DNA from 3 places in the Escherichia sp. E4742 genome. Region 1 is predicted to be linked to each of the others. Evidence: riboswitches for the same ligand, from Rfam matches in the RefSeq annotation. Region 1 holds a riboswitch; each other region holds the start of a gene.
What was found. A riboswitch is a leader RNA that binds a small molecule or an ion and turns the genes downstream of it on or off. The one in region 1 is predicted to bind thiamine pyrophosphate.
Positions count from the first base shown of each region.

Region 2: another riboswitch for thiamine pyrophosphate. It lies ahead of thiC (phosphomethylpyrimidine synthase ThiC); the one in region 1 lies ahead of thiB (thiamine ABC transporter substrate binding subunit).
Region 3: another riboswitch for thiamine pyrophosphate. It lies ahead of thiM (hydroxyethylthiazole kinase); the one in region 1 lies ahead of thiB (thiamine ABC transporter substrate binding subunit).

Region 1 covers NZ_CP040443.1:3,038,847-3,046,961, reverse strand. Annotated here, with positions in the region: gene leuD (3-isopropylmalate dehydratase small subunit) at 1-467, shown strand, start outside; gene sgrT (glucose uptake inhibitor SgrT) at 573-704, opposite strand; gene sgrR (DNA-binding transcriptional regulator SgrR) at 793-2,448, shown strand; TPP riboswitch at 2,482-2,581, shown strand; gene thiB (thiamine ABC transporter substrate binding subunit) at 2,612-3,595, shown strand; gene thiP (thiamine/thiamine pyrophosphate ABC transporter permease ThiP) at 3,571-5,181, shown strand; gene thiQ (thiamine ABC transporter ATP-binding protein ThiQ) at 5,165-5,863, shown strand; gene FEM44_RS14810 (DedA family protein) at 5,977-6,741, opposite strand; gene araC (arabinose operon transcriptional regulator AraC) at 6,827-7,705, opposite strand; gene araB (ribulokinase) at 8,043-8,115, shown strand, end outside.
Region 2 covers NZ_CP040443.1:2,402,568-2,410,682, forward strand. Annotated here, with positions in the region: gene rpoC (DNA-directed RNA polymerase subunit beta') at 1-628, shown strand, start outside; gene thiH (2-iminoacetate synthase ThiH) at 870-2,003, opposite strand; gene thiG (thiazole synthase) at 2,000-2,770, opposite strand; gene thiS (sulfur carrier protein ThiS) at 2,772-2,972, opposite strand; gene thiF (thiazole biosynthesis adenylyltransferase ThiF) at 2,956-3,711, opposite strand; gene thiE (thiamine phosphate synthase) at 3,704-4,339, opposite strand; gene thiC (phosphomethylpyrimidine synthase ThiC) at 4,339-6,234, opposite strand; TPP riboswitch at 6,313-6,413, opposite strand; gene FEM44_RS11710 (Rsd/AlgQ family anti-sigma factor) at 6,465-6,941, opposite strand; gene nudC (NAD(+) diphosphatase) at 7,036-7,809, shown strand; gene hemE (uroporphyrinogen decarboxylase) at 7,849-8,115, shown strand, end outside.
Region 3 covers NZ_CP040443.1:117,838-125,952, forward strand. Annotated here, with positions in the region: gene FEM44_RS00705 (nucleoside permease) at 1-58, shown strand, start outside; gene FEM44_RS00710 (ADP-ribosylglycohydrolase family protein) at 55-1,059, shown strand; gene FEM44_RS00715 (carbohydrate kinase family protein) at 1,056-2,021, shown strand; gene FEM44_RS00720 (GntR family transcriptional regulator) at 1,995-2,741, opposite strand; gene FEM44_RS00725 (glycoside hydrolase family 25 protein) at 2,793-3,611, opposite strand; gene thiD (bifunctional hydroxymethylpyrimidine kinase/phosphomethylpyrimidine kinase) at 3,677-4,477, opposite strand; gene thiM (hydroxyethylthiazole kinase) at 4,474-5,262, opposite strand; TPP riboswitch at 5,297-5,393, opposite strand; gene rcnR (Ni(II)/Co(II)-binding transcriptional repressor RcnR) at 5,485-5,757, opposite strand; gene FEM44_RS00745 (nickel/cobalt efflux protein RcnA) at 5,878-6,699, shown strand; gene rcnB (Ni(II)/Co(II) efflux transporter accessory subunit RcnB) at 6,917-7,255, shown strand; gene FEM44_RS00755 (putative fimbrial-like adhesin protein) at 7,337-8,115, opposite strand, start outside.

The sequences.
Region 1 (8,115 bases):
GGCGTTTTCTCGATGAAAAAGGCCAACAGCCAAACCCGGACTTCGTGCTGAACTTCCCGCAGTATCAGGGCGCTTCCATTTTGCTGGCACGAGAAAACTTCGGCTGTGGATCCTCGCGTGAGCACGCGCCGTGGGCGTTAACCGATTACGGTTTTAAAGTGGTGATTGCGCCGAGTTTTGCTGACATCTTCTACGGCAACAGCTTTAACAACCAGTTGCTGCCGGTGAAATTAAGCGATGCCGAAGTGGACGAGCTGTTTGCGCTGGTGAAAGCCAATCCGGGGATTCATTTCGATGTAGATCTGGAAGCTCAAGAAGTGAAAGCGGGTGATAAAACTTATCGCTTTGCTATTGATGCCTTCCGCCGCCACTGCATGATGAATGGTCTGGACAGCATCGGTCTGACCTTGCAGCACGACGACGCTATTGCCACTTATGAAGAGAAGCAGCCGGCGTTTATGCGTTAATTTGTACGCCGTCCGGCGCAATCGCCAAAAAGAAAAAAGCCAGCAGGTATTCACTGCTGGCGTGGCGATTAACACCAATACTCAGTCACACATGATGTCCGCAAATCAGTATTCAGAATCACTCCCCTCCCACTGCATCAGTTCTTCAAGCATGGCTAAACGCTGTGGAACGCTTAACCAACGCAGCCAGCACAACGTCGCTATCGCGGTAAAATAGTGCTGATAAAACTGACGCATGGGGCACCTCCTTGCTTCATCGTTAGGAATTATTGACTTAATATAGGGAAAATAAAATTGCTGACTTTTGCGCAGGAGTTCCCCTTTTATGCCATCTGCTCGTCTGCAACAACAGTTCATCCGCCTGTGGCAATGCTGCGAGGGTAAATCGCAGGAGACAACGCTGAACGAACTGGCGGAGTTATTGAGCTGCTCCCGCCGTCATATGCGCACCCTGCTCAACACCATGCAGGATCGCGGCTGGCTGACGTGGGAAGCGGAAGTCGGGCGCGGCAAACGCTCGCGTTTAACGTTTCTCTATACCGGGCTGGCGCTACAACAACAGCGAGCGGAAGACCTGCTGGAACAGGATCGCATCGACCAGTTGGTGCAGTTAGTCGGTGATAAAACCGCCGTGCGGCAAATGCTGGTTTCTCATCTGGGGCGTAGCTTCCGCCAGGGGCGGCATATCCTGCGCGTCCTCTATTATCGCCCGTTGCGCAACCTGCTGCCTGGCAGCGCATTACGCCGTTCCGAAACGCATATTGCCCGGCAAATCTTCAGTGCGTTAACCCGAATAAATGAGGAAAATGGGGAACTGGAGGCGGACATCGCCCACCACTGGCAGCAAATTTCCCCACTCCACTGGCGCTTCTTTTTGCGCCCCGGGATCCATTTTCATCATGGTCGTGAACTGGAAATGGACGACGTGATTGCCTCTTTGAAACGGATCAATACGCTGCCGCTCTATTCCCACATTGCTGAAATTGTATCGCCGACGCCCTGGACGCTGGATATTCATCTCACTCAGCCAGACCGCTGGTTGCCGTTACTGCTGGCGCAAGTTCCGGCGATGATCCTGCCGCGTGAATGGGAAACCCTCAGCAACTTTGCCAGTCATCCGATCGGCACCGGTCCGTATGCGGTAATGCGTAACAGCGCCAATCAACTGAAAATTCAGGCATTCGACGACTTCTTTGGTTATCGGGCATTAATCGACGAAGTTAACGTCTGGGTTCTGCCGGAAATTGCCGATGAACCCGCTGGAGGCCTGATGCTGAAAGGGCCGCAGGGCGAGGAAAAAGAGATTGAAAGTCGCCTTGAAGAAGGTTGCTACTATCTACTGTTCGACAGTCGCACCCATCGCGGGGCGAATCAGCAAGTCAGAGACTGGATAAGCTATGTACTTTCGCCGACCAATCTGGTTTATTTCGCCGAGGAACAGTACCAGCAACTGTGGTTTCCGGCCTATGGGCTGCTCCCCCGCTGGCACCATGCCCGCCCAACACATTGCGAAAAACCTGCCGGGCTGGAACATCTCACCCTGACCTTTTATCAGGATCACATTGAACATCGGGTGATTGCCAGGATCATGCAGCAGATTCTGGCAAGTCACCAGGTCACGCTGGAAATCAAAGAGATCAGCTACGATCAGTGGCACGAAGGTGAGATCGAAAGCGACATCTGGCTTAACAGCGCCAACTTTACGCTGCCGCTGGATTTTTCGCTGTTCGCGCACTTGTGCGAAGTACCGCTGCTACAACACTGTATTCCTCTCGACTGGCAAGCCGACGCCGCACGCTGGCGCAATGGCGAGATGAATCTGGCGAACTGGTGCCAGCAACTGGTCGCCAGTAAAGCAATGGTACCGTTGATCCACCACTGGCTGATTATTCAGGGGCAACGCAGTATGCGCGGCCTGCGCATGAACACCCTCGGCTGGTTCGATTTTAAATCAGCGTGGTTTGCGCCACCGGATCCATGATTGCTGGTTGATAACAAAATCACTACACTAACGCCGTTCTCAACGGGGTGCCACGCGGACGCGTGCGCTGAGAAAATACCCGTCGAACCTGATCCGGATAACGCCGGCGAAGGGATTTGAGGCTCCTTCTCAAGTCCTTTGCCACTCTTTTTTGAGGTGCAAAGTGTTAAAAAAATGTCTTCCCCTGCTGTTGCTGTGCACAGCGCCTGTTTTCGCTAAACCCGTTCTGACTGTTTATACCTACGATTCCTTCGCCGCCGACTGGGGGCCTGGTCCGGTGGTCAAAAAAGCCTTTGAAGCCGACTGTAATTGCGAACTGAAACTGGTGGCGCTGGAAGATGGCGTTTCGCTTCTCAACCGTCTACGGATGGAAGGCAAAAACAGTAAAGCCGATGTGGTGCTGGGGCTGGATAACAACCTGTTAGACGCCGCCAGCAAAACCGGATTGTTTGCCAAAAGCGGTGTGGCAGCGGATGCAGTAAACGTTCCCGGCGGCTGGAATAATGACACTTTCGTACCGTTTGATTACGGCTACTTCGCCTTCGTCTATGACAAAAACAAACTGAAAAATCCGCCGCAAAGCCTGAAGGAGCTGGTTGAGAGCGATCAAAACTGGCGAGTGATTTATCAGGATCCGCGCACCAGTACGCCGGGGCTTGGCCTGCTGTTGTGGATGCAAAAAGTCTATGGCGATGACGCCCCGCAAGCCTCGCAGAAGCTGGCGAAGAAAACCATCACAGTCACCAAAGGCTGGAGCGAAGCCTATGGCCTGTTTTTAAAAGGTGAAAGCGATCTGGTACTGAGCTACACCACCTCTCCGGCTTATCACATTCTCGAAGAGAAGAAAGATAACTACGCCGCTGCGAACTTCAGCGAAGGTCACTATCTGCAAGTGGAAGTTGCCGCCCGCACCGCTGCCAGCAAGCAGCCGGAGCTGGCGCAAAAATTCCTCCAGTTTATGGTTTCTCCGGCTTTCCAGAATGCGATTCCAACTGGCAACTGGATGTATCCGGTGGCAAACGTCACGCTGCCTGCCGGGTTTGAACAATTGACCAAACCAGCAACCACGCTGGAGTTCTCGCCAGCCGAAGTGGCGGCACAACGTCAGGCATGGATTAGCGAATGGCAACGCGCCGTCAGCCGTTAATTCCCGGCTGGTTAATTCCAGGTGTAAGCGCCGCTACGCTTGTGGTGGCGGTTGCACTGGCGGCGTTTCTCGCCCTGTGGTGGAACGCGCCGCAGGGTGACTGGGCGGCAATCTGGCAGGACAGCTACCTGTGGCATGTGGTGCGCTTCTCCTTCTGGCAGGCGTTTCTCTCGGCGTTGCTCTCTGTCGTACCCGCAATATTCCTTGCCCGCGCGCTTTATCGCAGGCGCTTTCCGGGACGGCTGGCGCTGTTGCGTCTGTGCGCAATGACCTTGATCCTCCCGGTGCTGGTCGCCGTTTTCGGCATTCTTAGCGTCTATGGCCGCCAGGGCTGGCTGGCATCGCTCTGGCAATCGCTTGGTCTGGAGTGGACATTTTCGCCCTACGGCCTGCAAGGCATTTTGCTGGCGCATGTATTTTTTAATCTGCCGATGGCGAGCCGCTTATTACTCCAGGCACTGGAAAACATTCCCGGGGAACAACGTCAGCTTGCCGCCCAGCTTGGGATGCGCGGCTGGCATTTTTTCCGCTTCGTCGAATGGCCGTGGTTACGGCGCCAAATCCCGCCGGTTGCTGCGCTTATCTTTATGCTCTGTTTCGCCAGCTTCGCCACCGTGTTGTCGCTGGGCGGCGGTCCGCAAGCAACGACTATCGAGCTGGCTATTTATCAGGCGCTGAGTTACGACTACGATCCCGCCCGCGCGGCGATGCTGGCGCTGATCCAGATGGTGTGCTGTCTCGGTCTGGTGCTGCTGAGTCAGCGATTGAGTAAGGCCATTGCGCCTGGCACCACGCTGCTGCAAGGTTGGCGCGACCCGGACGATCGTCTGCATAGCCGCATTTGCGACACGGTGTTAATTGTGCTGGCGCTGCTGCTGTTGCTGCCACCGTTACTGGCGGTGATTGTCGATGGGGTAAATCGCCAATTGCCGGAAGTGCTGGCACAACCGGTGCTGTGGCAGGCGTTGTGGACCTCGTTGCGTATTGCGCTGTCGGCAGGCGTATTGTGCGTAGTGCTGACCATGATGCTGCTATGGAGCAGTCGCGAACTGCGGGCGCGGCAAAAAATGCTGGCGGGTCAGGCGCTGGAGATAAGCGGCATGTTGATCCTCGCCATGCCGGGGATTGTGCTGGCAACGGGCTTCTTTTTACTGCTCAACAACACCATTGGCCTGCCGCAATCTGCTGACGGCATTGTGATTTTCACCAATGCGTTAATGGCGATCCCTTACGCGCTGAAGGTGCTGGAAAACCCAATGCGCGATATCACCACGCGTTACAGCATGTTGTGTCAGTCGCTGGGTATTGAAGGCTGGTCGCGCTTAAAAGTGGTGGAGCTGCGCGCCCTGAAACGTCCGCTGGCGCAGGCGCTGGCCTTTGCCTGCGTGTTGTCGATTGGTGATTTTGGCGTAGTGGCGTTGTTCGGTAACGATGATTTCCGTACCCTGCCGTTTTATCTCTACCAGCAAATTGGCTCATACCGCAGCCAGGATGGCGCGGTCACCGCGTTAATTCTGCTGCTGCTCTGTTTTCTGCTGTTTACCGTGATTGAAAAACTACCGGGGCGAAATGTTAAAACTGACTGATATCACCTGGCTTTATCACCATTTACCGATGCGTTTTAGCTTAACGGTGGAACGCGGCGAGCAGGTGGCGATCCTCGGGCCAAGCGGCGCGGGTAAAAGCACTCTGCTGAATTTGATCGCCGGTTTTCTGACGCCTGCCAGCGGTTCGCTGACTATCGACGGCGTAGATCACACAACTATGCCGCCGTCACGCCGTCCGGTATCGATGCTGTTTCAGGAGAACAACCTGTTCAGTCACCTGACGGTCGCGCAGAACATCGGGCTGGGGCTTAATCCAGGACTGAAGCTGAACGCGGTAGAGCAGGAGAAAATGCACGCTATCGCCCGTCAGATGGGGATTGATAATTTAATGGCGCGGTTACCGGGCGAGCTTTCTGGCGGTCAGCGACAACGCGTGGCGTTAGCGCGTTGCCTGGTGCGCGAACAGCCCATTTTATTGCTCGATGAGCCGTTCTCCGCGCTCGACCCGGCGCTGCGTCAGGAGATGCTGACGCTGGTGAGTACGAGCTGCCAGCAGCAAAAAATGACGTTATTGATGGTGTCGCACAGTGTGGAAGATGCCGCGCGGATCGCCACGCGCTCGGTGGTGGTCGCCGACGGGCGCATCGCCTGGCAGGGTAAAACCGATGAGTTGTTAAGCGGTAAGGCGAGTGCTTCGGTGCTGTTGGGGATTACAGGTTAATATGCGCTGTCGGATGCGGCGCAAACGCCTTATCCGAGCTACGGGGAGTGCGTTTTGTCGGCCTGATAAGACGCGGTAAGCGTCGCATCAGGCGCCCCGCACAAAACTATGCCCTAAACCCCAACCACTTTCCGCAAAATATCGATATACACCGGCATCAACGGATGGCGAATTAACATCACCAGCGCCACCACGCCAATGGCAGATATCAACGGTGTCAGCCACAACAAATGACCACGCGATAAATAATGACTTAAACGGTCAGTTGCTTTACCGCTGCGCCATAACCGCCAACACAGCCAGCCGCCAACCCACAAAAACACCGCCGTCGCCAGCAGCAACCATTTAAACTCGCCACTCTGCATTCCGGCAGGAATATCGATCGCCGCGCCCGCCAGAATCCCCGGCAGGAAGTAAAACGGTGGCCATAACAGGCAGCCGATAATATTTGGCGTGATAAATTTCGCCACAGGTAGATCCAACATCCCCGCCACCATTGGCACTAGCGGGCGCGTCGGCCCGACAAAGCGCCCGACCAGAATGGTAAACATGCTGTGTTGATGCAGCGCATGCTCGGTTTTATCGAGTAGCGCTTTGTTTTTCTTCAGAAAGGACCAGCGATGCAGCGGCTTTTTAAACCGCCAGCCCAACCAGAAGGAGATCCAGTCGCCCATCAGGCAGCCAACAATCCCCGCCAGCCAGGCGTGCCAGAAACTTAACTCGCCGCTACCTATCAGCGCCCCCAGCCCCGCCATCAGCACCGTACCGGGCAGAATCAAACCGACCAGCGCCAGTGACTCCAGAAAGGCCACCAACACCACCGCCATCAATGAATACACAGTGGATTGGGTAATAAAGTGTTCCAGCAATGCTTGCATAATGAGCCTGTCAAATGGACGAAGCAGGGATTCTGCAAACCCAATGCTACTCCGTCAAGCCGTCAATCGTCTGATTCGTTACCAATTATGACAACCTGAGAGCTACATCATTCACTTTTTCTTCACAACCGGCACGGAACTCGCTCGGGCTGGCGCCTGTACATTTTTTAAATACCCGCGAGAAATAGAGCTGATCGTCAAAGCCAACATTGCGTCCGACAGTGGCGATAGGCATACGAGTCGTGCTCAATAGCAGCTTCGCCTGACTGATGCGTTGGTCCTCGCGCCAGCTTAAGACGCTAATCCCTAATTGCTGGCGGAACAGATGCGACAGACGCGACGGAGACAGGCAAACATGCTGTGCGACACTGGCGATATCAAAATTACTGTCCGCAAGGTGATCGCTGATGTATTGACAAGCCTCGCGTACCCGATTATCCATTGGCGGATGTAGCGACTCATTAATGACTTCCATGCGCCGCAGTAACAATTGCTCAAGAAGATTTATCGCCAGCAACTCCGAATAGCGCCCTTCCCCTTGTCCGGCATTGATAATTTGCCCGAACAAATCGCTGAAATGCGGCTGATGCGCTTCGTTCGGGCGAAAGAAACCGGTATTGGCAAATATCGACGGCCAGTTAAGCCATTCGTGCCAGTAAGCGCGGGGGCGAAAGTAAACCCACTGGTGATACCATTCGCGGGCCTCCGGATGACGACCGTAGTGATGAATTTCTCCCGGCGGGAATAGCAAAATATCGCCTGGCCGGCAGACAAATTCTCGCCCCTGGTTTTTCACTATGCCCTGTCCGCGAATGGTGAGATTGAGAATATAGCCTTTCATTCCCAGCGGTCGGTCGATAAAAAAATCGAGATAACCGTTAGCCTCAATCGGCGTTAAACCCGCCACCAGATGGGCGTTGAACGAGTAACCCGGCAGCAAGGGATCATTTTGCGCTTCAGCCATACTTTTCATACTCCCGCCATTCAGAGAAGAAACCAATTGTCCATATTGCATCAGACATTGCCGTCACTGCGTCTTTTACTGGCTCTTCTCGCTAATCCAACCGGCAACCCCGCTTGTGAAAAGCATTTTGTAACAAAGGCGGGCAAAAGCCATGACAAAAACGCGTAACAAAAGTGTCTATAATCACGGCAGAAAAGTCCACATTGATTATTTGCACGGCGTCACACTTTGCTATGCCATAGCATTTTTATCCATAAGATTAGCGGATCCTGCCTGACGCTTTTTTTCGCAACTCTCTACTGTTTCTCCATACCCGTTTTTTGGATGGAGTGAAACGATGGCGATTGCAATTGGCCTCGATTTTGGCAGTGATTCTGTGCGAGCTTTGGCGGTGGAATGCGCCACCGGTG
Region 2 (8,115 bases), 640 kb from region 1:
CGAAGGTGAACGTGTAGAACGTGGTGACGTCATTTCCGACGGTCCGGAAGCGCCGCACGACATTCTGCGTCTGCGTGGTGTTCATGCTGTGACTCGTTACATCGTTAACGAAGTACAGGACGTATACCGTCTGCAGGGCGTTAAGATTAACGATAAACACATCGAAGTTATCGTTCGTCAGATGCTGCGTAAAGCCACCATCGTTAACGCGGGTAGCTCCGACTTCCTGGAAGGCGAACAGGTTGAATACTCTCGCGTCAAGATCGCAAACCGCGAACTGGAAGCGAACGGCAAAGTGGGTGCAACTTACGCCCGCGATCTGCTGGGTATCACCAAAGCGTCTCTGGCAACCGAGTCGTTCATCTCTGCGGCATCGTTCCAGGAGACCACTCGCGTTCTGACCGAAGCAGCTGTTGCGGGCAAACGCGATGAACTGCGCGGCCTGAAAGAGAACGTTATCGTAGGTCGTCTGATCCCGGCAGGTACCGGTTACGCGTACCACCAGGATCGTATGCGTCGCCGTGCTGCGGGTGAAGCTCCGGCTGCACCGCAGGTGACTGCAGAAGACGCATCTGCCAGCCTGGCAGAACTGCTGAACGCAGGTCTGGGCGGTTCTGATAACGAGTAATCGTTAATCCGCAAATAACGTAAAAACCCGCTTCGGCGGGTTTTTTTATGGGGGCGATTCAGAGGGTAAAGTCTTCACGGGAAATATTAAGAAAGGCAGGGCGAAACGAGGAAGAAGCTTTTCGCCCTGGACAACATTCCTGCTGACGGCACTACCATAAAAAAACACAACGCTTTCAACAACCTTGCGTTTTTCATCTTCCGTAGCGGCTCGGAATAAATTTACGTTCTTACATTCCGTCTCATGGCCTTTGCGAGGCGCGTCCCAGATAGCTGTCCCAGTCTTTCCATACCGGCTGCAAACCCTGAGCGGTTAACGCGGCAGCAACCGCTTCCGGTCTGCGATCGTCGTGCGGTGAGAACTGTTCCAGCTCGGGGTGATTGTCGGCATAGCCACCTGGCTGCGTTTTCGAGAAGGCGCTGACGTTATTGATTGCCAGCGGAATAACTCGATCGCGAAACCACGATGATTCCCGCGTGGAGAGTGACAGTTCAATCTCCGGTGCAAGCAGCCGGAAGGCGCAGATGGTTTGCACTAACTGGTGTTCATCCATAATCGACGCAGGCTCAATGCCGCCAGTACACGGGCGCAGGCGCGGGAAGGAGACAGAGTAACGGGTTTGCCAGTAATGCTGTTGCAGCCATAGCAAATGTTCGGCAACTATATAGCAGTCAACGCGCCAGCTGTCGGAAAGACCAATTAGCGCGCCGAGGCCAATCTTATCAATCCCCGCCCGACCCAGCCGATCCGGCGTTTCCAGCCGCCAGAAGAAGTCCTGTTTTTTGCCCTTCAAATGATGGCGGGCATAAGTCGCCTCGTGATATGTCTCTTGATAAACCATCACCCCATCCAGACCAAGCTGCTTTAACTCGGCGTATTCCGCTTCCGCCAGCGGCTGTACTTCCATCTGCAATGAAGAGAACTGTTCACGCAGGGCAGGGAGATGGCGGCGAAAGTAATCCATCCCCACTTTCGCCTGATGTTCACCAGTGACCAGCAACAGATGCTCAAAGCCCATTTCCCGTATAGCGGCGCTTTCCCTGGCGATATCCGCTTCATCCAGCGTTTTGCGCTTGATGCGGTTGCTCATGGAAAATCCGCAATACGTGCAGTCGTTAGCGCAAAGATTAGAAAGATAGAGCGGGATGTAGAAGCTAACTGTGTTGCCAAATCGCTGACGGGTCAGACGCTGCGCCCGTTGGGCCAGTGGTTCCAGATAGCCACTGGCGGCTGGCGATAACAGCGCCATCATATCGTCGCGGGTGAGTTGCGAGGTATTTAGCGCCCGCTCTACGTCAGCAGCCGTTTTGCCGTTGATACGCAGGCGGATGTCGTCCCAGTCCAGTTGTCGCCAGCGATCGCTGAAGGTTTTCATGCCGATGCCTCCAGAAATCCGGTCAGCGGGCTGGTGGCAAGGGCAAAATGACTGCGGCTGCCCGGTCCTGACTGACGTGCCAGCAGGCCTGCTTCTACTGCCAGACGAAATGCCTTCGCCATGTTGACGGGATCGTCCGCGACGGCAATCGCCGTATTCACTAACACCGCGTCGGCCCCCATTTCCAGCGCCTGCGCGGCATGGCTGGGAACGCCGATGCCAGCATCGACAACCACCGGAACCGTGGCCTGCTGGATAATAATCTCCAGCATGGCGCGGGTTTCCAGCCCCTGATTAGAGCCAATCGGCGCGCCGAGCGGCATCACCGCGGCACAGCCGACTTCTTCCAGACGTTTACACAATACCGGATCGGCTCCGCAGTAAGGCAGCACGACAAATCCCTGTTGTACCAGTGTTTCGGTGGCTTTCAGGGTTTCGATGGGATCGGGCAACAGCCAGCGGGCGTCAGGGTGAATCTCTAATTTTAGCCAGTTTGTGCCTAACGCTTCACGAGCCAGATGGGCGGCGAAGATAGCTTCTTCCGCCGTTTTCGCTCCGGAAGTATTCGGCAGCAGTGTTACACCCGCCGCGATAAGCGGATCGAGGATAGCGTCATTGTGCTGGCGCAAGTCGACGCGTTTCATCGCCAGCGTCACCAGCTGACTACCGGAAGCACGGATCGCCTCCACCATCAGTTGTGAAGAGGCGAATTTCCCGGTGCCGGTAAACAGATGTGAATCAAACGTTTTGTCCGCGATACGTAACATCTCAACCTCCTGCAATAACCTGAAAAAGCAGGATCTGGTCACCATCCTGCACGATATGTTGTGCCCACTGCTCACGCGGGACGATTTGCTGATTAATAGCCAGTGCCGCGCCCACTTTTAGCTGATCGAGTTGTTCCAGCAGCTCGTGAACAGTTTGCCCGGCGACGCACTGCATTGGTTGGTCGTTAAACAGGATCTGCATTGCATCCTCCACATACCGGGCAACCATTGGCACGGCGCAACGACAGGCTGCGCCATTGGCTCGATTTACCGTCGAACAGCCGGAGTTCTCCCGCAGGTGTTTCTATACCGCTCAATAACTTAATTGCTTCCAGTGCCTGCAAAGTGCCCATAACCCCGACCACCGGGCCAACCACGCCCGCCGTGCGGCAGTTGCGTTCTGGCTCCTGGTTATCCGGCCACAGGCAGCGATAACAACCGTGCTCCCAGGGCGGCGTCAGTACCATCAACTGACCGCCAAATCCGACCGCGCAGGCGGTGATGAGCGGCGTGTTACGTGCCACGCAGGCGGCATTAATCTCCTGGCGAGTCGCCATATTGTCGGTACAGTCGAGCACCACATCGGCCCGATCTACCGCATCTTTTAACGCCTCACCCGTTAACCGTTGTTGTAATGCTGTCAGTTGAATATCGGGATTCAACAGTGTCAGTCGCTGTTGGCTGACCTGCGATTTCGGGTGATCGATATCTTCAGTGGTAAAGAGGATTTGTCGTTGCAGATTGCTTAAATGCACATCGTCGTCATCTGCCAGCACCAGCGTCCCGACGCCAGCACCCGCCAGGTACAACGCAGCGGGCGTACCCAGCCCGCCAAGGCCGATAATCAGTACCTGGCTGTCGAGCAGTTTTTGCTGCCCTTCAATGGCAATATCATCGAGCAGGATTTGACGGCTGTAACGCATAAAGTCACGGTCATTCATCGCCAACTCCTGCAATTTCCAGCAACTGTGCCGTTGCCAAACGCCAGTCTGCCGCCTGGGTAATGGCACTGACGACGGCGATACTGCCGACACCCGTCGCCATCACCGCAGGCGCGCGCGGCAGACTGATACCGCCAATCGCGACGGAGGGATAATCCCCCAGACGCTCAATATGCCGTGCCAGTTGCTCCAGCCCCTGCGGTGCAGAAGGCATCTGTTTGGTTTGTGTCGGGAACACATGTCCCAGCGCGATATAAGAAGGGCGTGCTGCCAGCGCGACGTCGATTTCCATATCGTCATGGGTCGAAACGCCCAGCCGCAGGTCTGCCGCGCGGATGGCCTCAAGATCGGTAGATTGCAAATCTTCCTGCCCCAAATGGACGCCATATGCCTGATGCTTAATCGCCAGCCGCCAGTAATCGTTGATAAACAGCCGCGCGTTATAGCGGCGGCCCAGCGCAATTGCCGCTACTACATCGGCTTCCACCTCTTCATCGCGCTGATCTTTGATGCGTAGCTGGAGAGTACGTACGCCTGCATCCAACAGACGTTCGATCCACTGTACGCTGTCCACCACCGGGTACAGTCCTAAACGAAAAGGTACAGGAGGAAAATCAGGTTGATACATCACGCTTCCTCCTTACACAGGTAGATTTCTCCGCCTCTGGCGCGGAAGTTCTCCGACATATCCGCCATTCCCACTTCAATAGTTTGCGCGGCGGCGTAATCGCGCACTTCCTGACTGATTTTCATCGAGCAGAATTTCGGCCCACACATGGAGCAAAAATGGGCGACTTTGCCGGATTCTTGCGGCAGGGTTTCATCGTGATAAGCGCGGGCGGTAAACGGATCGAGGGCCAGATTAAACTGGTCTTCCCAGCGAAATTCGAAGCGGGCTTTCGACATGGCGTTATCGCGAATTTGCGCGCCCGGATGCCCTTTCGCCAGATCAGCGGCGTGGGCGGCAATCTTATAGGTGATAAGCCCCTGCTTAACATCTTCTTTATTGGGCAGACCCAGGTGCTCTTTCGGCGTTACGTAACAGAGCATCGCGCAGCCAAACCAGCCGATCATCGCCGCGCCAATCCCCGACGTGAAGTGGTCATAGCCCGGCGCGATATCGGTAGTCAGCGGCCCGAGGGTATAGAAGGGCGCTTCATGGCAGTGCTCTAACTCCTCGGTCATATTGCGGCGGATCATCTGCATCGGTACATGCCCAGGACCTTCAATCATCACCTGCACGTCATATTCCCAGGCGATTTTGGTCAGTTCGCCCAGCGTATGCAGCTCGGCAAACTGCGCTTCATCGTTGGCGTCCTGAATAGAACCGGGGCGCAGGCCGTCGCCCAACGACAGCGAAACGTCATAGGCGGCGCAGATTTCACAAATTTCGCGGAAGTGTTGATAGAGGAAATTTTCCTGATGATGGGAGAGGCACCATTTCGCCATAATCGAACCACCGCGCGACACAATACCGGTCAGGCGTTTAGCGGTCATTGGCACGTAGCGCAGCAGCACGCCCGCATGAATCGTGAAGTAATCCACGCCCTGTTCGGCCTGTTCCAGCAGCGTGTCGCGGAACGCTTCCCAGGTAAGATCTTCGGCGATCCCGTTAACCTTCTCCAGCGCCTGGTAGATCGGCACAGTACCGATCGGCACCGGGCTGTTACGCAAAATCCACTCGCGGGTTTCGTGAATATAGCGACCAGTGGAAAGATCCATCACGGTATCCGCTCCCCAGCGAGTGGACCATACCAGCTTTTCCACTTCTTCTTCGATGGAAGAGGTGACCGCCGAGTTGCCGATATTGGCGTTAACTTTTACCAGGAAGTTGCGACCAATAATCATCGGCTCCGATTCCGGATGATTAATGTTGGCCGGGATAATCGCACGTCCGGCAGCAACTTCATCACGGACAAATTCCGCAGTGATATTTTCCGGCAGACGTGCGCCAAAGCTCATTCCCGGATGCTGGTGGCGTAAAACTTCGCTACGGATGCGCTCGCGACCCATATTTTCGCGAATGGCGATGAACTCCATCTCCGGCGTGATGATACCCTGGCGGGCATAGTGCAGTTGTGTGACGCGGCGCCCTGCTTTGGCGCGTTTTGGCGTTAATACGCCGCTAAAACGCAGCTCGTCGAGGCCATCATCTGCCAGCCGCGCTTTAGTGTAATCGGAACTGCGCACGGTGAGTTCTTCGGTATCGCCGCGTGCGTCGATCCACGGCTGGCGCAGTTTTGCCAGCCCTTGCTGCACGTTAATGGCGATCTGCGGATCGCCATACGGGCCGGAGGTGTCGTAGACCGGAATCGCTTCGTTTTCTTCGTACTGCAGCTGTTCTTTGCTGCCGCCAATTAGTGTCGGGCTAAGCTGGATCTCACGCATCGGCACGCGCACGCCGGGGTGTGTGCCAGTGATGTAAATGCGTTTTGAGTTAGGAAAGGCGGTGCCTTCCAGGGTGTCGATAAAATGTTGCGCCTGGGCGCGTTGTTCGCGGCGGGTCAGTTTTGTTGCAGACATAGCTCATTCCAAAAGTTAAGGACGTGGCTTGTCAGACGACGGATGAAGCAAGAGACGATCGCGCAAAGGCGATGCGATAGCAGATTAACTCTTGTTCCCTTCGCAGGTATTAGCCTGATCAGGTTCCGCGGATCCCGAATAAACGGTCTCAGCCAGTTAAGGCACTCCGACAAGAAATTAGCCCCGAAAACGGGGCGTTGAATGTAAATTACGCGTTAACAGCGCAGAACTCAAGCAAGATGTTTGACGCGGGCGGCGTCAAGCACCAGCAGAATCAGCTTATCTTCCAGCACAAAGCGTGCTTCCAGCGCCTCGCCGATGTCAGATAAAACCTGTTGAAACTCAAGGTAATTATCATGATCGATGGCGGTTTCCAGGCTGGAATCGTAGTAATCCATAATCTGTTGTGTATTGGCTTCCAGTTGCGGCCAAATCTTCGCGGCATGAGCAAGCTGCCCGTTGCCTTCCAGTTTATGCAGAATGCGTTCATAAATACTGAAATGTCCGGCAGACAGATAATCGACCAGACTCTGGCAAAAATCATCAAGGGCTTTTTCATTCAGCCTCATGTACGATTCTTTGCCAGGCTTAATGCCAACCAGATTGTAGTAAGCCACGAGCAGATGCTTACGTACATGTAGCCAGCGATCAACCAGTTTGTTACTTCCTCTGACGTGCTCCGTCAGGTTATCGAGCTGGTTAAGCATGATTGACTCCGCAAGTTTGTATTCAAAAACTGCTCAGTGAGAAATGTAAAAACCATGTTAAACATGCCAGTGATGCAAAGGTAGTGCAAGAGCTATGGATCGTATAATTGAAAAATTAGATCACGGCTGGTGGGTCGTCAGTCATGAGCAAAAATTATGGTTGCCGAAGGGTGAATTGCCATATGGCACAGCGGCAAATTTTGATCTTGTGGGCCAGCGCGCACTACAAATCGGCGAATGGCAGGGAGAACCTGTTTGGCTAGTGCAACAGCAGCGTCGCCATGATATGGGCTCGGTGCGCCAGGTCATTGATCTGGACGTAGGGCTGTTTCAATTAGCCGGACGTGGTGTGCAACTGGCGGAGTTTTATCGCTCGCATAAATACTGCGGTTACTGCGGGCATGAAATGTACCCAAGCAAAACCGAATGGGCGATGCTGTGCAGCCACTGCCGTGAGCGTTATTACCCGCAAATCGCACCCTGCATTATTGTTGCCATCCGTCGTGATGATTCGATCCTTCTCGCCCAGCATACCCGCCATCGTAACGGTGTCCATACGGTACTCGCCGGATTCGTCGAAGTGGGCGAAACTCTCGAACAGGCAGTCGCGCGGGAAGTGATGGAAGAGAGTGGCATCAAAGTCAAAAACTTGCGTTACGTGACTTCCCAGCCGTGGCCGTTTCCTCAGTCATTAATGACTGCGTTTATGGCGGACTATGACAGCGGCGACATCGTGATCGACCCGAAAGAATTGCTCGAGGCGAACTGGTATCGCTATGACGATTTGCCGTTACTTCCACCGCCCGGCACCGTAGCGCGCCGTCTGATAGAAGATACGGTGGCGATGTGTCGGGCAGAGTATGAGTGATGATACACTGACCGCCTGACGCACTAAGGAACAGCCAAAATGACCGAACTTAAAAACGATCGTTATCTGCGGGCGCTGCTGCGCCAGCCCGTTGATGTCACTCCAGTATGGATGATGCGCCAGGCGGGTCGCTATCTACCAGAATATAAAGCCACGCGCGCTCAGGCGGGCGATTTTATGTCGCTGTGCAAAAACGCCGAACTGGCGTGCGAAGTGACTTTGCAACCGCTGCGTCGCTATCCGCTGGATGCGGCAATCCTCTTTTCCGATATCCTCACCGTTCCGGACGCGATGGGGTTAGGGCTC
Region 3 (8,115 bases), 2.2 Mb from region 1:
TACGGCTATCAAGGTCGATGATCGCGATATTGCGTTGACACAAGGGGAAGTTAAATGAAAACAGAACGTATTCTCGGTGCTCTTTACGGGCAGGCGTTAGGGGATGCGATGGGGATGCCCTCTGAGCTTTGGCCACGCAGCCGCGTTAAAGCACACTTTGGCTGGATTGACCGTTTTCTGCCTGGACCAAAGGAGAATAACGCGGCCTGTTATTTTAACCGCGCCGAATTCACCGACGATACCTCGATGGCGCTGTGTCTGGCGGATGCGTTGCTGGAACGTGAAGGCAAGATCGATCCTGATCTGATTGGGCGTAATATTCTCGACTGGGCGCTGCGTTTCGACGCCTTTAACAAAAACGTGCTAGGCCCGACCTCGAAGATTGCGCTTAACGCCATTCGCGACGGTAAACCCGTTGCTGAACTGGAAAACAACGGCGTGACTAACGGTGCGGCGATGCGCGTCTCACCATTGGGGTGTTTACTTCCGGCGCGTGATGTTGATTCCTTTATTGATGATGTGGCGCTGGCGTCCAGCCCGACCCATAAATCCGATCTGGCGATTGCGGGGGCGGTGGTTATTGCATGGGCAATTTCTCGTGCCATTGACGGCGAAAGCTGGTCAGCGATTGTTGATTCTCTACCCTCGATTGCGCGACATGCTCAACAAAAACGCATCACTACCTTCAGCGCCTCACTGGCGGCGCGCCTGGAGATTGCGCTGAAAATTGTGCGCAATGCCGATGGCACCGAATCCGCCAGCGAACAGCTTTATCAGGTCGTTGGCGCAGGCACCAGCACCATTGAGTCCGTGCCGTGCGCCATTGCGCTGGTTGAGCTGGCACAAAGCGATCCGAACCGTTGCGCCGTCCTGTGTGCCAATCTTGGCGGCGACACAGACACCATCGGCGCCATGGCAACGGCAATTTGTGGCGCATTGCATGGCGTTAACGCTATCGATCCTGCGTTAAAGACGGAACTGGATGCGGTAAATCAGCTTGATTTCAATCGCTATGCCACGGCGCTGGCGAAATATCGTCAACAACGGGAGGCGGTATGAGCGGCGCTCGATTACACACGCTGCTGCCTGAATTAACCACGCGTCAGCCGGTAATGGTCGTCGGCGCGGCGGTCATTGATGTGATCGCCGACGCTTACGCTCTGCCCTGGCGCGGGTGCGATATTGAACTGAAACAGCAGAGCGTTAACGTTGGCGGCTGCGCACTGAATATTGCCGTGGCGTTAAAGCGCCTCGGCATCGAAGCGGGTAATGCCCTGCCGCTCGGTCAGGGGGTGTGGGCGGAGATTATTCGCAACCGGATGGCGAAAGAGGGGTTAATCAGCCTGATCGATAACGCTGAAGGCGATAACGGCTGGTGTCTGGCGCTGGTTGAGCCGGATGGCGAACGCACTTTTATGTCGTTCAGCGGCGTGGAAAATCAGTGGAATCGCGAATGGCTGGCGCGACTAAGCGTTGCGCCTGGCAGCCTGCTCTATTTTTCCGGTTATCAACTGGCCTCGCCCTGCGGCGAATTGTTAGTGGAATGGCTGGAAGAGCTGCAAGAGGTGACGCCGTTTATCGATTTTGGCCCTCGTATTGGCGATATCCCGGATGCATTACTGGCGCGGCTCATGGCCTGTCGACCTTTAGTGTCACTCAATCGTCAGGAGGCTGAAATTGCTGCCGAACGTTTTCGTTTATCCGCAGAGATAACAACGCTTGGCAAGCAGTGGCAGGAGAAATTTGCCGCGCCGTTGATCGTTCGTCTCGATAAAGAAGGCGCATGGTATTTCAGCGACAACACGTCAGGCTGCGCTCCCGCATTTCCAACGCAAGTTGTAGACACCATTGGGGCGGGTGACAGTCATGCAGGTGGCGTACTGGCCGGGCTGGCATCCGGTCTGCCACTGGCGGATGCCGTATTACTGGGCAATGCAGTGGCATCGTGGGTTGTCGGGAATCGCGGCGGTGATTGCGCGCCAACGCGCGAGGAACTACTCCTCACACACAAAAACGTATAGATCGCTGCGACAGTGGCTGATGCTGTACTCAATAGGCCGTTGCTGTTGGTCAAGTGCCACTTGCTTGATCACCAGCACCGGTATTTTGCTATCTAACTGAATATGTGACTGAAACTCAGCATCTGGCATTCGGGCGCTAACACGGGAACGGGTACGCTTTGGAAAAATATGCTGACTGCGAAAGTAGTCATAGAGAGAAATACCGATGGCATCAACATCATGAATTAAATGCGCCGGAACCCACGATTCCTCAATGGATACCGCGTCTTCATCGACATAGCGAATACGCTTAAGCAAAAAGACATCACTGCCCGCTTCGACCGCCAGTTGCTGCGCCACCTCTTCAGGGCATTTAACCACTCGCTTGTTAACCCACAGCGTATCGGGCTTTTTCCCGCGCAACACCACCTGTTGAGAAAATCCTCGCGCTTCTTTCAGTGAGTATTCGAAGATGTTGTTGATCTGCGTGCCGTAACCACGCGAACGCGTCACCACACCCTCTTCTTCCAGCGCCTGCATCGCTTTGCGCACCGTAATGCGCGAAACGCCGGTTAACTGACTTAAATCGCGCTCGCCGGGCAAAATATTGCCATGTTCCAGCACCCCGCTGCGCACGGCATTTTTTACCGTTTCGGCAAACTTAATATAAAGCGGCGTGTTGTCCGCCGCTAAAATACGCTCATTCAGTTGAGCGATAAGCTGGGTATGCGCTTGTTCCATTTGTCTTTTTCCTGCCGGGGAGTCTGGAGGAAGTATATCACTGCTGGTTATTTAAGGCGTTTCTTTAATGCCATCAACGAAAGCCTGCAACTCCTCCGCCTTGCCATTAAACACATTAAAATCCACTGGACCATTAATGCCATCCACCTGTCCACGGTCGGAATGCTGCCAAAAACGCCAGGCCTGGCCGTCATTGTCCGGGCGACGTTGATAATAGTGGGCCACCCACCACGGATACTCATTGAAATAGCCCGCCAGGTTCGTGTGATAAAACACGGCTCCTGAGTAAATAATTGGCTTTTTTCCCGTGCGTTTTTCGACCATTTTTAGCCACTGACTTACTAGCTTGCGTAATTCTTTTGCCGATAATTTTCCTCGCTCTTCTACGTCCAGCACGGCAGGGAAATCGCCGTGGGCAAAATCCACCGTTTGCAGAAATAATCTGGCCTGAACTGAAGCGGATACCGACGGAGAAAAATAGTGATACGCCCCACGCAGCAGGCCATTTTCACGGCTCCTTTGCCAGTTGCGCGAAAAATACGGGTCAACCAGCTTTTCGCCTTCCGTAGCCTTAATAAAAGCAAACTGTAAGCGGATACCGTTGTCGCGCATTTTTGCGACACGCTGCCAGTCGATCCGTTCCTGCCAGCGTGAAACATCAATACCATGAATGGTGTAATTGGCAGGAATGCGAATAGCGAAAGATTTGACCGGGCGATAACCATAAAAGTGGATGTAGTCTTTAATCTGAATTGCTGTCGAATAGAAATAATTCATCGTCTGGCGGGGATGAATCGCAACGATGGAAATTAGCCCCAGAGCGCATATCAAAGCGGTGAATTTTTTTCGACTGGCGATTCTTAGCTGCATTGGTTTCATCCCTGAATTTCAGCGCGAAAAAGCTGAAAAATGCCAAAGCAGCTATAGTACGGTGCTCACCACCAGGCGTGAAAGTGGTGAACCGGACCAATCCCGTGGCCAACTTCCAGTGTGTCTGCCTGCGCTAACGCCGCAGAAAGCCAGCTTTTTGCCTCCTGTACGGTGTCAGCCCAGTTTGTATGGCGCGGGCGTAGTGCAGCCAGCGCCGCAGAGAGGGTACAACCGGTGCCGTGGGTGTTTTTGGTCATAATACGCGGTGCGGTAAACCGTTGTTCACCTTCGCGGGTAAACAGCCAGTCCGGGCTTTGCTCATCATCCAGATGACCGCCTTTCATCAGCACTGCGCCACAGCCCATCGCCAATAATTCACGTCCCTGTTCCAGCATTTCCTGTTCGTTACGCGCGTGTGGCGCGTCGAGCAAGGCGGCAGCTTCGGGCAAGTTTGGTGTTATTAATGAAACCTGTGGCAATAATCGACCGCGCAGCGTGGCAACCGCCGAAGGTGAAAGCAGCGGATCGCCGCTTTTTGCCAGCATAACGGTATCCAGCACCACGTTTTGGATCTGATAACGTTGCAGCCGTTCTGCCACCGCTTCAACGATATCGGTTTCCGCCAACATACCGATTTTGGTGGTGTCTATTCGCACATCGCTGAACACCGAATCAAGCTGGGCGGCGACAAAATCAGGCTCAATGCGATACACCGACTGTACGCCACGGGTATTTTGCGCCACCAGTGCAGTAATAACGGAGCAACCATAAGCGCCAAGTGCCGAGAAGGTTTTAAGGTCGGCCTGAATTCCTGCACCGCCGCTCGGGTCAGTACCTGCTATCGTCAGAGCGTTAATCCGTTTCATGCCTGTACCTCCTGCGTCAGCTGCCAGAGCGCGTCAAGGAAATGTGGAACAAAACTACCCGGCCCCTCGCTTCTGGCGACTGCGCGTTCTCCGGCTTGTTTCATCCAGTGACAGGCAGATGCGATATTTTCCAGCGTATCACCCGATAATGCACAACTGGCGGCGACGACTGCCGATAATGCACAGCCAGTTCCTACCACTTTGGTCATTAACGGATCGCCGCCGTGAATGCCAACGGTGCGACGACCATCGGTAACATAATCTACCTCGCCAGTGACCACGACGACTGCGCCAGTTTCCCGTGCCAGAGTTTGTGCAGCGGGCAACGCGTTAGCTACGTCGTCAGTGGTATCCACACCACGTCCACTATTAGCAATGCCAGCTAATGCAATGATTTCCGAAGCATTACCGCGTATCGCTGTCGGTTTAAAAGATAAAAGTTCATGACAAAAACAGCGGCGATAATCGAGCGCACCAACCGCAACCGGATCAAGTGTCCAGGGCGTTTGTGATCGTGTTGCCTGCTCAACGGCGGCACGCATCGCCTGCGCACGTGGCTGCGTCAGTGTGCCAACGTTAATCAACAAGGCACTGGCGATGGCCGCAAACTGACTGGCCTCTTCGGTTTCAATAACCATCGCTGGCGATGCACCGAGCGCCAGTAAAGTATTGGCAGTAAAGGTTTGCACCACATCATTGGTCATGCAGTGCACAAGGGGAGAGTGTTGGTGAAAGAGGTGTAACGCGTGCGCAGATTGCGCGGAACTCAGCAGGTCGACTTGCATAGTTTGCTCCTGCCATAACGTGAAGAAGCAATGACCTGATGGTCTGTGACTTCCCTACGCTGGCATTATCCAGATCAGGTGATACGGGTATTTCTCAGCCTTCACGCAGAAGGGCACCCCGAGTCGTTTGGTTGCGATAATGAATCGCAGAGGAGGATGTTAATGTCCGGCGCGCGCGTTGTAAACGAGGAAAAACAGCAGTATTGCAATAACGGTACGAAACTATTTGATATACGAATCCAGCACCTTAAGAACAACATCCAGGTCTTCTTCACGCTTTAGCTCATCGCCCTGGTGAACGATGTGTTCCGTTAGATGACCTTTAATCACTTCCCGCATCAGGCCGTTTACCGCACCACGAATGGCGGCAATCTGTTGTAGAACGGCAGCGCATTCATGCGGCTCGTCGAGCATTTTCTTGAGCGCGACGACCTGTCCCTGAATCTTGCTGGCGCGCGCTTTCAGTTTCTGTTTATCACGGATGGTATGAGACATGGCAAAACCTGGTTAACAAGATCATGGAAAATCATAGCACTATTAATCTACTGGGGGGTAGTATCATGTACTGGGGGGGAGTAGAATCAGGACGCCGAATTAATACTAAGAATTATTATCATGACCGAATTTACCACTCTTCTTCAGCAAGGAAACGCCTGGTTTTTCATTCCCAGCGCCATCTTACTTGGTGCGCTTCATGGCCTGGAGCCGGGGCACTCAAAAACGATGATGGCGGCGTTTATCATCGCCATTAAAGGTACGATTAAACAGGCAGTGATGCTTGGACTGGCCGCAACCATTTCGCATACGGCAGTAGTCTGGTTGATTGCTTTTGGTGGGATGGTGATCAGCAAACGCTTTACTGCACAGTCAGCGGAGCCGTGGCTTCAGTTGATTTCCGCGGTGATCATTATTGGCACCGCGTTCTGGATGTTCTGGCGCACCTGGCGAGGTGAACAAAACTGGCTGGAGAATATGCATGAGCACCACCATCATGACCATCATCACGACCACAACCACGAGCATGATCATCATCACGAACATGGTCAGAGCGACGAGTATCAGGATGCTCATGCGCTGGCCCATGCCAGTGACATTAAACGACGCTTTGATGGTAGAGAGGTCACCAACTGGCAAATTTTGCTGTTTGGCTTAACCGGCGGGCTTATCCCCTGCCCTGCGGCAATAACAGTGTTGTTGATTTGCATTCAGTTGAAAGCCCTCACATTGGGTGCAACTCTGGTCGTCAGTTTCAGCATCGGCCTGGCAATAACGCTGGTCACCGTAGGCGTTGGCGCAGCAATCAGTGTTCAGCAGGTTGCAAAACGCTGGAGCGGATTTAACACTCTCGCTAAACGCGCCCCCTATTTTTCCAGTCTGTTAATTGGTTTAGTCGGGTTGTATATGGGAGTGCATGGCTTTATGGGTATTATGAGATAAAACAATCACCTGGGCTTCGTTATCCCTTTAGCCCAGGATGATTCTTAAATCAGCTTATTCCGCTCACTTCTCGCTCAATGAGGATGCTTTTGCTGCATCCTTTCATTTACACTTTTTACGAAATCATGGGATCACTAACAAAATATCGCTTGTCGGTTATATTGTATGACAGGAAAGATATGCGACTGATTTTACTGATCCCCAACGTGGAGAGTATATGACCATAAGAAATAAGTTATTGTTGGGTGCGCTGTTGCTGGCAACCAGCGTAGCGTGGGCCGCGCCGGCCACTGCGGGTTCGACCAATGCCTCTGGAATTTCAAAGTATGAGTTGAGTAGTTTCATTGCTGACTTCAAGCATTTCAAGCCAGGCGATACCGTTCCAGAGATGTACCGCACCGATGAGTACAACATTAAGCAGTGGCAGTTGCGTAACCTGCCCGCACCTGACGCCGGAACCCACTGGACCTATATGGGTGGCGCATATGTGTTGATCAACGACACTGACGGTAAAATCATTAAAGCCTACGATGGCGAAATATTTTACCATCGCTAAAAAAAGCCCCCTCATCATGAGGGGGAAATGCAGACACCTTATTATTTTTTATTATTAGCCACTTGCTCGTCTTACTTGTTATTAGTCGTATTTCACGTTGATTAAGGCGGTAGCCTTCAGTGCGCCAGATTTAACTTTATTTTTATCATAAACATAGTAACTGGCTGTTACCGGAATTGAGACCGTTGTATCTGTAATTTTTGACTTCGCAGCAATTTCCTTTAAATTTGCGTATCCTTTACTGCTGTCAGTGATATTTAAAAGTGTGACTGGCGAACCATTACTTTCAAGAACAAATCCTACGCCATTATCTTCCGCACCTTTCAGTATCGTGTTGCTGCTGGTTAACAAGTCAGAACTTGATAAATACACCTGCATTTTCCGTGATGTTTGATTTTGTTGACCTAATAAGTTTTTACAACGCAGAATAATATCCCCTTTTTTACTATTTATTGTTGCTTTGTTACCTGTGACTGGTAATTGTGAAACGGGAATACTCTCTAAAGTAATTAATAAATCATCAGGTTTGCAGGTCGTCGTTATCTGATTATATGATAATGCCAGATTAAAGGAATAGACACCTGCATTTTGTGCCAATGCATTTCTGTAGCTATTCACACATGCATCCCACGACTTTCCTCCTAGCAAACACAGTAAAAATTGTACTGCAGCACTTCCACGCGTTGTTGATGAAGCACTGGATAATGTCGCGACACCATTAATCATCACTGCTCCGCCGCCCCCCGCAGAAACATTCACTTTCGCGTTACTGGCCGCTGACGTCACCGTTACTGAATAACCACTGGTGAAACTGGTCTGGTTATTGGATAATGTGATGCTGTTTTTATTAGTCCATTCAA